Regions from separate parts of the Actinoplanes sp. CA-051413 genome, predicted to be linked through region 1. Evidence: riboswitches for the same ligand, from Rfam matches in the RefSeq annotation. Region 1 holds a riboswitch; each other region holds the start of a gene.
What was found. A riboswitch is a leader RNA that binds a small molecule or an ion and turns the genes downstream of it on or off. The one in region 1 is predicted to bind cobalamin.

Region 1 (4,304 bases):
GCGTCCGGCCGGGCCAAGGACCTTCAGGCCCGCACCGGTACGCCGGTGCACCCGATGTCCCCGCTGACCAAACTCGCCTGGTGGGGTGCCACCGACCCGGCTGTCCTGCGGGACACGCCGCGCTGGGGTGGCGTCAAGGAGATCGTCCTGGCGGGCGTCGCGGACGAGGGCTTCCTGCTGGACCTGTCGGTCGCCTCCGGCACCGGCATGTACGACATCCACCAGCGGCGCTGGGACCCTGAGGCCCTGGAGCTGGCGGGGATCCAGGAGAGCCGGCTGGCTGAGGTCGTACCGACGACCCGGCAGCTGCGCCTCAACCGGGAGGTGGCAGTCGCCGCCGGGCTCCCGCCGGACCTGCCCCTGATCATCGGGGCCGCCGACGGACCGCTGGCCAACCTGGGCGTGGGCGCGACGCCGGTCGGAGTGGCGGCCGTGTCCCTGGGCACGAGCGGCGCCCTGCGCACCGTGGTGCACGGCCCGACCGCGGACAAGGCGGGCCGGCTGTTCTGCTACGCGCTGACCGAGGACCGCTGGGTGGTCGGCGGCGCGATCAACAACGCGGGATCCGTGGTCCGCTGGGCCGGCCAGACCTTCGCGGGCGGCTTCGACCGGCCCACCGCTGAGGGCGAGGACGCCGACGTCCGCGACGCGGCCCTGCTGACCGAGGCGGCGGAGGTGGCGCCGGGCAGCGAGGGGCTGCTCTGCCTGCCGTACCTGCTGGGCGAACGGGCGCCGTGGTGGCGCGGGGGGATGCGCGGGGCGTACATCGGCCTGCGCCGCGAGCACGGCCGGGCCCACCTGGTCCGGGCCGCGGTCGAGGGGGTGTGCCAGCAGCTGGCGCTGGTCCGCGACACGTTCGCCGACGAGGGCATCGCGATGACCGAGGTCCGGGCCACCGGCGGGGCGGTCGCCTCGGAGCTGTGGGTCGGCATCCTGGCGGCGGCGCTGGACCTGCCGGTGGCGATCGCCGACACGCCGGAGGGGACGGCGCTGGGTGCCTGCCTGCTGGCCCGGCACGCGCTGGGGGAGCTGCCCGACCTGGACGAGGCGGCGGCGCTGGTGGCGATCACCGAGCACGAGCGGCCGGACCCGAAGAACGCCGACCTGTACCGGCGGATGCGGCCGCTGGTGGAGCAGTCGGCGCTGGCCGTCACGGATGTGCTCAAGGAGCTGGACAAGCTCGCTCCGGAGCCGCTGCCGGACACGGAGAAGGCCCTGCCGGGGGTCGGCTGAGCCGCCGGTCGCGGCCGGGGCCCGTTGAGCTGCGGGGGCCGGGGCCGTGAGGATGCCCACGTGGCCCCGCGTTGACGGCGTGCCGGGCCGTGAGAAAGAGTGGCTCGCGAGCGGCAGTGGAGGAACCCGGTGGGAGACCGGGACGGTCCCGCCACTGTGACCGGGGTTCGCCCCCGGAAGTCAGGAGACTCCGGCCGCTCGTACCTTCCACACGCGGGCGCGGACCCGCGGAAAGGACCGGGCGTGACGCCGTACCCGTTCTCTGCCGTCGTCGGCCTCGACGACCTGCGGCTCGCGCTGCTGCTGACCGCTGTGTCCCCCGCCGTCGGCGGGGTCCTGGTCCGCGGCGAAAAGGGCACGGCCAAGTCCACGGTCGTCCGTGCCCTGGCCACCCTGCTGCCCGAGGTCGACGTGGTCCGCGGCTGCCGCTTCGCCTGTGATCCCGCGGCGCCCGACCCCGGCTGCCCCGACGGGCCGCACGAGCCCGGCGCACCGCACGGCCACCGCCCCGCCACGCTGGTCGAGCTGCCCGTCGGTGCCACCGAGGACCGGGTCGTCGGCACCCTGGACATCCAGCGTGCGCTCGCCGACGGCGTCAAGGCGTACGAGCCGGGTCTGCTCGCCGCGGCCCACCGCGGCGCCCTCTACGTCGACGAGGTCAACCTGCTGCCGGACCACCTCGTGGACCTGCTGCTCGACGCGGCGGCGATGGGCCGCGCCCACGTCGAGCGCGACGGGGTGTCGGTCAAGCACGCGGCCCGGTTCCTGCTGGTCGGCACGATGAACCCCGAGGAGGGCGAGCCCCGCCCGCAGCTGGTCGACCGGTTCGGCCTGGTCGTGACGGTCGCCGCCCCGCGCGACGCGAAGCTGCGGGCCGAGGTGGTCCGGCGCCGCCTGGCGTACGAGGCCGGCCCGGATGTGTTCGCGGCCCGGTTCGCGGCCGACGAGAAAGCCCTGGCCGAGCGGATCCTGGCCGCTCGGGGGCGGGTGCCGTCCGTGCAGCTGCCGGACGCTGAGCTGGACCGGATCGCCCGGGTGTGCCTGGCCTACGGTGTCGACGGGATGCGCGCGGACATCGTGGTGGCGCGGTGTGCGGTGGCTCTGGCTGCGTGGCACGGTCGCGATCTGGTGACGGCGGAAGACATTCGGGATGCGGCGCGGCTTGCGTTGCCGCATCGGCGTCGTAAGGATCCGCTTGATCCACCGGGTACTGATGAGGAGCGGTTGGAAGAGGCGCTGGATCAGGCCGCTCAGGATGATCCGGATGAGGATCCGCCGCCTGGTGATGGTCCTGGCGGGCCTGATTCCGGCGGCCCGGACTCTGACGGCCCGGACTCTGACGGCCCGGATTCCGGCGGCCTGGGCTCTGGCGGGCCGAATTCCGGCGGTGCCGATTCTGGTGGGCCCGGCTCTGGTGGGCCGGATGGTTCCGGTGGGCCTGGGCGGAGTGGCGGGCCTTCCGGCCCGGTTGAGCAGGCTTCGGGGGATGCCGCCGCTGAGGCGCCGGCTGACGAGCAGCGCAAGGTGAGTGGGGGTGCGGCGGCTCAGGCGGGTGTCGCCTACCGGCCGCGGACGTTGCGGATCTCTGCTCGGGGTGAGGGTGGGCATGCCGGGCGTCGGTCGCCGGCTTTCGCCCGGCGGGGGCGGGTGGTCGGGTCGTGGATTCCGCGCGGCAAGCTCGCCGGTGCGCCGCATCTGCCGGCCACTCTGCGTGCTGCCATCCACCGCGGCGCCGCCGCTGTGCCGCCATCGGGCTCTCAGATCACCGCGCCGGGTGCGCGGGACGGCCGGGGACTGGGTGAACCGAATGGCTCCGAGGAGCATGTGTGGCTTGACCGCGAGCTTGGTGATGCGCCTGTTTCCGGTCCCGCCGGTCCCGCTTCTCCGGCGGGCAGGCGGGCCGCGGCCGCGCGCCGGACGGGGGTGGTGCAGCCGCGTGACCTGCGAGAGGCCGTGCATGTCGGGCGTGAGGCCAACCTGGTGCTGTTCGTCGTGGACGCGTCCGGGTCGATGGCCGCGCGGAAGCGGATGACCGTCGTCAAGACCGCTGTGCTTTCGCTGCTGCGGGACGCGTACCAGCGGCGGGACCGGATCGGCATGATCACCTTCCGGGGGTCGACCGCGGATCAGGTGCTGCCGCCCACGTCGAGCCATGAGGTCGGGGTGCTGCGGCTCGCCGGGTTGCGTACCGGTGGGCGTACCCCGCTGGCCGCCGGCCTGCGCGCCGCGGCCGCGACCATCGCCACCGAGCGCCGCCGTGACCCGCGCCGGCGGCCGCTGCTGATCATCGTCACCGACGGGCGCGCGACCAGCGGGCCTGATCCTGTGCTCGTCGCGCCGGCGCTGGCCGGCGTGGCCGCGGTGGTCGTCGACTGCGAGGCCGGGCCGATCCGGCTCGGCCTGGCCCGGCGGCTGGCCGCCGCCCTCGGCGCCGACATCATGCCGCTCGACGCCCTTGCCGCCAACCCGACCTCCACCCCGTTGGGGAGGGCGGCGTGAAGCCGTCTTCCGGGTTCGCCCCACAGGTTTTCGCGTCGGCCCCGCAGGTTTCCGTGCTCGGCCCGCAGGATTTTGTGTTCGCGTCGTTGAGGAAGGCTGCCTGATGCCGCAGGGACAGGTCACCACCGTGCCGCAGGATGGGCTCACCACGCGGCAGCGGCGCCGGCAGGCTGTGCTGGCCGTCCACACCGGACACGGCAAGGGGAAGTCGACCGCCGCGTTCGGGATGGCTCTGCGGGCGTGGAGTGCGGGCTGGTCCATCGGTGTCTTCCAGTTCGTGAAGTCCGAGAAGTGGCGGGTCGGCGAGGAGGCCGCACTCAAGGCCCTCGGGCAGGCCGGCGGGCCGAGCGTGGCCTGGCACAAGATGGGTGAAGGCTGGTCCTGGATCCAGCGGGCCGGCACCGAACGCGATCACGCCGCCGAGGCGGCCGAGGGCTGGGCGCAGATCAAGCGAGATCTGGCTGCCGAGACCCACAAGTTCTATGTGCTCGACGAGTTCACGTACCCGATGAAGTGGGGTTGGGTTGATGTCGCCGACGTCGTCGCGACGCTCGCGGAGCGGCCCGGCACCC
Region 2 (4,304 bases), 1.8 Mb from region 1:
ACGTGGTCTTCAAGCCGGCCTTCCACGCGTAGAGGTACATCGACGACACCTTGCCGATGGTCGGCGCGCTCAAGAAGAGGTTCAGCGACTGCGACTGGTCCACGTACGGCGCCCGGGCCGCGGCCACATCGATGAGCGCCTTCTGCGGCAGTTCCCACGCCGTGCGAAAGAGCTCCCGGACGTCGGCAGGCAGGGCGGAGATGCCCTGCACCGAGCCCTCGGCGCGCTTGATCTGCTCGCGGACGGCTGCGGTCCAGAGGTTGCGCGCCTTCAGCTCCCGTACCAGATAGGTGTTGATCTGCAGGAACTCGCCGCTCAGCGTCTCGCGTTTGAAGAGGTTGCTGACCTGCGGCTCGATGCACTCATAGCAGCCGGCAATGGAGGCGATCGTCGCCGTCGGCGCGATCGCGATCAGCAGCGAGTTCCGCAGCCCGGTGACCGCGATCCGCTGCCGCACCGCCGCCCACCGGGCGGTCTGCATCGGCGTCACACCCCAGAGATCTGGCTGCAGGTCACCTTTGGCCGCTCTGGTCTGCGGGTACGCGGGGTGGGCGCCCGACTGTTCAGCAAGTTCGGCCGAGCTCTCCAGCGCGGTCAGGTAGATCTCCTCGGCGACCCGCGTGCTCAGCTCCTGCGCCGCAGCAGAGTCGAAGGGCAGCCTCAGCGCGAAGAACGCGTCCTGCAAGCCCATCAGCCCGAGCCCGACCGGACGCCACCGAGGGTTACTGGCCGCGGCCTCGGCGCTCGGGTAGTAGTTGATGTCGATGACGCGGTCCAGGAAGACGACCGCCGTCCGCACCGTCGCCCGCAGCTTCTCCCAGTCCACGTCGTCGCCGCTCAGATGCCCGGCGAGGTTGATCGAGCCGAGATTGCAGACGGCCGTCTCGTCGTCCGAGCTGACTTCCAGGATCTCCGTGCACAGATTCGACAGGTGAATCGTGTTGCCCGGGACGCCGGTCTGATTGCTCAGCCGGTTCGACGGATCCTTGAAGGTCATCCAGCCGTTGCCGGTCTGCGCCAAGGTGCGCATCATCCGGCCGTACAGATCGCGCGCCTTGACCTGACGCACGACGGACCCGGCGGCCTCCGCGGCCCGATAGGTCGCGTCAAAGTCGGCACCCCAGAGATCAGGCAGCGACGGTACGGCCGACGGATCGATCAGCGACCACATCTCGTCGGCCTCGACCCGGCGCATGAACTCGTCGGGGATCCAGTTGGCCAGGTTCAGGTTGTGCGTCCGGCGGGCGTCCTCGCCGGTGTTGTCGCGCAGCTCCAGGAATTCCTCGATGTCCGGGTGCCACGGCTCGAGGTAGACACAGGCTGCGCCCTTGCGCCGGCCGCCCTGATTGACGGCGGCCACGCTGGCGTCGAGCGTGCGCAGGAACGGCACGATGCCGTTGGACTGTCCGTTCGTGCCGCGGATCAGCGCGCCGCGCCCGCGGATCCGCGACCAGGAGATGCCGATGCCGCCGGCGAACTTCGAGAGCCGCGCCACCTGCTGATACCGCTCGTAGATCGAGTCCAGCTCGTCCTTCGGCGAGTCGACCAGGAAGCACGACGACATCTGGGTGTGCCGGGTGCCGGAGTTGAAGAGCGTCGGCGAGCTCGGCAGGTAGGCCAGCGACGACATCAGCCGGTAGAACCCGATCGCCTCACCGGCGTTGGTCGACAGGCCGCAGGCGACCCGCAGCAGCCAGTACTGCGGCGTCTCCATGACCAGCCGCGACTGCGGATGACGCAGCAGGTAACGGTCGGCGACGGTCCGCAACCCGAAGTACTCGAAGCGCAGATCGCCGGCCGGGTCCACGGCATCGTCGAGCTTGCGGGCGTTCTTGGCCACGAAGGCAGCCGTCGCGTCGCCGATCAGCCCCTCCGCGTGGCCGTGCGCGATGGCCTGGCTGAAGCTCGCGATGCCCTGCCCGCGCACCTCCTTGTCGATGAAGGCCGCCAGCAGCCGGGCCGCCAGTCGCGAGTATTGCGGCTCCTCGCCGATCAGCTCTGCGGCCGTCTGGATCGACAGCTTGTCCAGTTCCGCGGTGGTCGCGCCGTCGTAGAGCCCGCTGATGGTCTTGGTCGCCACCCGCAGCGGATCCACTTCGTCCAGGTCGGCGACCCAGCGCTCGACCGCCCGCACGATCTTGTTGACGTCGACCGACTCGGTCTCACCATTGCGCTTGCGCACCTGCATCGCGTGCCGGCGTTGCTCCGGCACGGCCGGATCGTACGCAGTCTTGTCCTGCGTGACCGTCATGAACTCTCTCTCCTCGCGAGCCCGTTGGCGGAACGGTCTTCGGGCGCGCAGGAGGACGCCGGTGGACGCGGCTGTGCGCGTACACCTGAAGTGGCGTCGGCCGTCCCACGCGGCCTCGGACCGCCGCACGCGAAAGCGTGCGGCGCGCTGGCAGGTCTTCGGACTCGCGGGCCTGACCGTTGCCGGTCGCCTAATGGCCGTCGCTTCCCGGGCCCGGGCCCAGTGCTTGATGACGGCGGTCGTTCCCGCTCACCGCTGCGGGGGCAGTCCCGGTCTTCCACCGGGTTCCCTCTTGCCTCGCGCCGTCCTGGAGGGACGGGCGAACCAGCTGCGGGCAACACCATATCTAGGTGCGACAGCCGATGTACAACACCATATGTCGTGTCGGCGTGTCGGATCATGCCCGATCAGGTGGGCCTGCGCGCGTGGACCGGACGCGACGGGGTAGAACGTGTGCATGGCTACGACGCAAGCCCCGCCCGGTGCGCAGGAATTCATCCCCGCCGACGCGAAGAGCCTCGACGAACTCAAAGCGGCGGCGCCCGGCTGCCGCGGATGCGAGCTCTACGAGAACGCCACCCAGGTGGTCTTCGGCCGCGGCGCCGAACATGCCCGGCTGGTGCTGGTGGGGGAGCAGCCTGGCGACATCGAGGACCAGCAGGGCCTGCCCTTCGTGGGCCCGGCCGGCCGGCTCCTCCGCGACGCGGTGGGCGACGCGGGCATCGACCCGTCGATCATCTACCTGACCAACACCGTGAAGCACTTCCGCTTCGAGCTGCGAGGCAAGCGGCGCATCCACCAGACTCCGGGCCCGGCGCACATCACGGCCTGCCGGCCGTGGCTGGTCGCCGAGTTCTCGCAGCTGAAGCCGGATCTGGTGGTGGCGCTCGGGGCCACCGCGGCCAAGGCCCTGTTCGGACCGTCGTTCCGGGTCACCAGGTCACGCGGCGAGCTGCTGCCCTGGCCGGCGTCGGCGCAGCGCCCGCAGGACTTCCCGGTCGCCGAGTCGCGTGCCCTGGCCACGATCCACCCGTCTGCGGTGCTGCGGGCCGACGACCGGGACGCCGCCTACAACGGCCTGGTCGACGACCTCAAGGTCGCGGCGACAGTCCTGGGCTGACCGGTACGCGCAACGACACGTTCACGTTCTCCTTGCGCCGCACGAAGCCGATCGCCGCGAACAAGTGGTTCGCTGCAGTGTTGGCTGCCATGGTGTGCAGGAACGGTCGGTCGCCCCGCTCATAGATTTCGGCTGCGACGGCGAGCACCAGTCGTGCCGCGAGGCCGCGACCGCGATAGCCGGGATCGGTGCAGACCGCGCTGATCTCACTCCAGCCCGGCGGCCGGATCCGCTCGCCGGCCATCGCCAACAGCGCGCCGCCGTGTCGGATGCCGAGGTAAGTGCCCAGCTCAATCGTGCGCGGCCGGAACGGGCCCGGTCCGGTCCGGCGCACAAGATCGATCATCTCGGGGACGTCGGTCGCGGTCAGCGCGACGGCCTCCGGATCCGTTACGGCCCGCACGGTTGCATCTACCAGTTGCCGCGTGGCGCTGGTGCCTCGGACCTCCCAGCCCAGGTCGCGCGGCGGATTCGCTGTGATCGACAACTCGGTGCCGGGGCCGGCCAGCACTGCCAGGTCGTTCCAGCATCGAGGATCGGCGGGGTCCTCGAGAGCGAAGAACGGCGCCACGTCGGGGTGGTAGCGAGCGGCCCGGCCGACGATGCCGGCGAACCGCGCGTGCGGGCCGGTGAGTGCGGCCCAGCTCGGCCGGTCGAGAACGTCCACTGTCACCAGCACATAGTGATGTGTGTCTCAGCGTGCCGTCGAGCGGGACCGCCGAGACCCCGCAGGTACGCTTTTCCCGTGCGGTTGACAGAATTCTGGGGGCGCCTCGAACAGGCCTTCGGCTCGGCTTACGCGCGGAGTCTCGCCGCGGATCAGAGTTTTGCGGCGCTCGACGGGCGCACCATTAACGAATCCATAGCTCAGGGTGTTGAGACGGTTACTATCTGGCGTGCGGTGGTTTCCGCGTACCCCGATCGGGTGCCTGC
Region 3 (4,304 bases), 930 kb from region 1:
GCCTGGCGGTGCACAACATGGCATCGCTCCCGCACATCTCAGTGGCCGGCGCGGTCACCACGGCGACTCATGGCTCGGGCGTCCGCAACGGCAACCTGGCCACCTCGGTAGCGGCGATCGAGCTGATCCGCGGCGACGGCGAGTTGGTGACGCTGCGCCGCGGCGACGAAGACTTCCCCGGCGCGGTGGTCGGCCTGGGCGCCCTCGGCGTCGTGACGGCACTGACGCTGGACGTGGTGCCGGCGTTCGAGATCCGCCAGTACGTCTACGACGACCTGCCCCGCGCGTCACTGGAACAGCACCTGCCGGAGATCCTCGCGGCCGGATACAGCGTCAGCCTGTTCACCAATTGGCAGACCGGGGACATCAACCACGCCTGGTTCAAGCGTACGGACGAGCTGCCGGAAGGCCCGCTGTTCGGCGCCCGCCCGGCCGACGGGAAGCGCCACCCGGTGCCCGGGGTGGCGGCGGACAACAGCACCGACCAGTTCGGCGTACCGGGCCCGTGGCACGCCCGGCTGCCGCACTTCAAGATGGAGTTCACCCCCAGCACCGGCGCGGAGCTGCAGTCGGAGTGGATGGTGCCGTTCGACCGAGCACTGGAAGCGATCGACGCGGTGGCCCGGGTCCGCGAGAAGATCGTCCCGGTCCTGCAGGTGAACGAGATCCGTACGGTGGCGGCGGACGACCTGTGGCTGAGCATGAACTACGAGCGCGACAGCCTCGGCCTGCACTTCACCTGGATCGCCGACACGGCAGCGGTCCTCCCGGCGGTGGCGGCGCTGGAGGAACAGCTCGCGCCGCTGGAGGCCCGCCCCCACTGGGGCAAGGTCTTCACCCAGGACGCGGCGACGGTGCGCAGCCGCTACCCCCGCTTCTCCGACTTCCAGGCCCTGGTCGCGAAGTACGACCCCAAAGGCACGTTCCGCAACCCCTGGCTCGACGACATCCTGGGCCACTGACCCGGCCGGCCTTTTACGGCGCTACCGGCTTGTCGCCTCCCTATCGTGGTGTCATCGACCGCCGCGAGATCATGCGGGAGTAGAAGCGGATTGCGGCGGCGATGCCGTTTGGCTCTATGCCGCGGATCCCTGTCAAGTGCTGTGCGGATGTCCTGGACGCGGCACATATCACGCTGTTCAGCGGACCACATTCCGATGTTCTGGAGAACGGCCTTCTGTTGCGGGCCGACCTGCACCGGTTGTTCGACCGCCACTTGTTCAGCTTCAACGGAAACAGGCTCCTGAGCGCACCCGGTGCCCGTGGCGGTAGCGTGTCGTCCGGCACGAACTTGTTGCGAGGTGCCCCGCCCGCGGGTGGGGAGAATCGGGAAGCCGGTGCGAATCCGGCACGGGCCCGCCGCGGTGACCGGGGAGCTGCCGCCCACGCGCATCCCTGTGCGCAGCCACTGGCCGACCGGCTGGGAAGGCGGGCGGTGAGGCGCTGATCCGGAAGTCCGAAGACCGGCCTCGCGTCGATGACCCCGGCCTGCCCGGGGCACGAGCGCAGCGGGAGCCTGCCCATGATCCACGACCTGTACGAGACCATCAGCCGCCGCCGCGACGTCCGGGGCCAGTTCACCGGTGCGCCGGTCCCCGGCGACGTCCTGGACCGGATACTCATGGCGGCGCACGAGGCGCCCAGCGTCGGACTGTCGCAGCCGTGGGACTTCATCCTGGTCCGCGACCGCGAACTCCGGCAGACATTCCACCGGCACGTGCACACCGAACGCGAAACCTTCGCCGCCACCCTCGACGGCGACGCGGCGCGGCGGTTCGCCCGCATCAAGATCGACGGGATCCTGGAGTCGACGCTGTCGGTTGTGGTGACCTACGACGCCGCCCGGGGTGGGCCGGCGGTGCTGGGGCGACATGCGATTGCGGACGCCGGGCTCTATTCGGTGTGCCTGGCGATCCAGAACCTGTGGCTGGCGGCGACCGCCGAAGGACTGGGCGTCGGGTGGGTGTCCTTCTACCGCGAGGACTTCCTGCGCGGCCTGTTGGCCATCCCGGGCTCGGTGCGGCCGGTCGCCTGGTTGTGCCTGGGTCCGGTCAGCCACCTCGAGGAGGTGCCGGATCTGGAACGGCACGGCTGGCGCCGACGGCGGCCATTGCAGCTGGCCCTGCACGCGGACCGCTGGGGCGGCTGAGCGGAGCCCGCCCGGGCCGTGACCAGGCACGGCGGCCGGCCGTGGCGGGGGCTGAGCCGGGCGAGCCGCATCCGGGCGTGGCGGACGAAAGCCCCGGCTCAGGCCGGGGTGATCCGGCCCCCGATCTGCTGCGCCACCTCGAGGTCGTTGCCCTCGAACCAGCTCTCGGCCACCTTCCCCCCGGCCAGCCGGAAGATGATGATCCCGGTCTCCCGCACCCGCTGGTCGTCCGGCGGCAGATCCAGATAGCCACCCCGGTACGTCGACCGGATCGTGTACCGCACCACCAGCCTGTCCCCGCTGACGATCACGTCCTCCAGCACCGGTTCCTGGTCGGCGAAAGCCGCCGGGTACCAGCGCAGCCACGTCGTGAAGGCGGCCAGGTCGCCGCTGCCGCCCGGTCCGTGCGCCACGAAGTCTTCGGTGACCAGGTCGGTCAGCCGTTTTTCGTCCCCCGTGCGGCACATGGCGAACCACGCGCGCGCGATCTCCGTCGCTTCCATGCATCAATTTCTATGCCATGTCGACCTTCGGCGCACTGCAAACCGGCGGCCAGGGGAAACCCCCCGGCCGCCGGCTGCGCCGTCAGTCCGTGACGGTCGGTGCGGTCCGCGCGGCTTCGCGCAGGTCGGCCTTTTCCGCCGTGTACGGGTTGTACGCGTAAGCCCGCGCCAACTCCCCCGGCACAGTGAAGTACTCGGCGGACAACTTCGCCGGGTCCGTGGCGATCTCCCCGCGACCCGGCAGGTCGTCGCCGTCGTCCCAGCCCCACGGCGCGTTGGCCGAGTTGGTGCCACAGGAGTACGTGCCCACGCCGCAGCCCCCTGAGGTGTCGCCGGCGAAGGTGCCCAGGTTGGCGTACAGGTTGGTGTTGTCCCGTTGGGCCCACAGGCCGCCCGCCGCGAAGATGTCGATCAGCTCGTAGCGGACGTCGCGGTCGTTGGTGCTGCTCGGCGCTTCGCCCTCGGTCGACGGGTAGTAGACGAGTCCGTCGCCGTTGATGGCGTACTGCGGGTACGCCTTGAGGCCGTGACCCTGGACCTCCTGCGCGGTGACGGGGTGCTGGAACGAGTCGTGCGGTGACGACTGCATCTGCAGCGTGCCGTCGACCGTTTCGCGGCCGGTGGTCCAGGTGCTGCCGCTCGGCGTGTACGAGTAGAAGCTCGTGTGCGCCACGGTGACCGCGGAGCGCAGCACCCCGTACGTGGAGCCGTCCTTCTGGATCGCCAGCAGGACGCCCTCGCCGTCGTTCTCGTGCTCGGTCTCGAAGAACGGGTGGTCGACCCAGTCCCGGGGGTGGAAGAAGAAGTAGGTGACGTACCAGTGGGTGCTGGTCTCCGCCACCGAGTAGTACGCCGCCGCCGAGAACGACGCGCCGGACTCGGCTGCGCGGTCCCAGTTGTTGCGGCCGTTCCAGTCGCCGTCGAAGTTCACTTTGGTCAGGTAGTCCGCCTTGCCGCCCAGGGCGTGGCTGCCGGTGGCGTCGACGTCCTGGTAGTGGATGGGCGCCCAGCGCAGAGCCAGGTCGGCCCGGCTGATCGCCGCGCCGGCGGGTGCCGGTGCCGCGAGCCCGATGGATGCCAGCGCTACCGACAGCGCGGCCGCGATTCTGCCCCTACCGACCATGTGTGCCCACCTTCACCGAATGGATAGACCACGGGCAATGTATGAGTTCCACGGTGGTGGATGCATGGCCGCGCCGCAACGCCCGGATGGCCGCCGACCGAAGAGTCGGCACGGCGCCACCCCGCCGCGCCCGGGGCGGTCGGATTGGGCGCGACGGAGTGGCGGATCAGGTGCCGGAGGTTCAGGCAGGTGCGCCGGCGGGAACAACTGGCGGCGGGGTAACCGCCGCGGGCGGGTCGTCGTGCTCGTCGAGCATCGTCGCCTCGTCGAACGGGTCCTCCCCGGCCAGCACGCGCTGGGCCCGGTCCCGGTCGAACTCGCTGGTCCAGGTGCCGATCAGCACGGTGGCGACCGCGTTGCCGGCGAAGTTGGTCAGGGCCCGCGCCTCGGACATGAACCGGTCGATGCCGACGATCAGGCCGACGCCGTCGAGCAGTTCCGGGCGGTGGCTCTGCAGGCCGCCGGCCAGCGTGGCCAGGCCCGCGCCGGTGACGCCGGCCGCACCCTTGGAGGCGATGATCATGAAGAC

Region 2: another riboswitch for cobalamin. It lies ahead of ACQP2Y_RS39165 (ribonucleoside-diphosphate reductase subunit alpha); the one in region 1 lies ahead of ACQP2Y_RS30810 (VWA domain-containing protein).
Region 3: another riboswitch for cobalamin. It lies ahead of bluB (5,6-dimethylbenzimidazole synthase); the one in region 1 lies ahead of ACQP2Y_RS30810 (VWA domain-containing protein).

What each region holds. Positions count from the first base shown of each region.
Region 1 covers NZ_CP192100.1:6,529,337-6,533,640, reverse strand. Annotated here, with positions in the region: gene ACQP2Y_RS30815 (gluconokinase) at 1-1,233, shown strand, start outside; cobalamin riboswitch at 1,318-1,445, shown strand; gene ACQP2Y_RS30810 (VWA domain-containing protein) at 1,477-3,732, shown strand; gene cobO (cob(I)yrinic acid a,c-diamide adenosyltransferase) at 3,836-4,304, shown strand, end outside.
Region 2 covers NZ_CP192100.1:8,308,491-8,312,794, reverse strand. Annotated here, with positions in the region: gene ACQP2Y_RS39165 (ribonucleoside-diphosphate reductase subunit alpha) at 1-2,251, opposite strand, end outside; cobalamin riboswitch at 2,384-2,595, opposite strand; gene ACQP2Y_RS39160 (UdgX family uracil-DNA binding protein) at 2,709-3,371, shown strand; gene ACQP2Y_RS39155 (GNAT family N-acetyltransferase) at 3,343-4,038, opposite strand; gene ACQP2Y_RS39150 (DUF3046 domain-containing protein) at 4,117-4,304, shown strand, end outside.
Region 3 covers NZ_CP192100.1:5,597,702-5,602,005, forward strand. Annotated here, with positions in the region: gene ACQP2Y_RS26395 (D-arabinono-1,4-lactone oxidase) at 1-962, shown strand, start outside; partial or broken gene ACQP2Y_RS26400 (hypothetical protein) at 1,079-1,174, shown strand; cobalamin riboswitch at 1,283-1,486, shown strand; gene bluB (5,6-dimethylbenzimidazole synthase) at 1,523-2,149, shown strand; gene ACQP2Y_RS26410 (ester cyclase) at 2,248-2,652, opposite strand; gene ACQP2Y_RS26415 (hypothetical protein) at 2,735-3,775, opposite strand; gene ACQP2Y_RS26420 (cation:dicarboxylate symporter family transporter) at 3,957-4,304, opposite strand, start outside.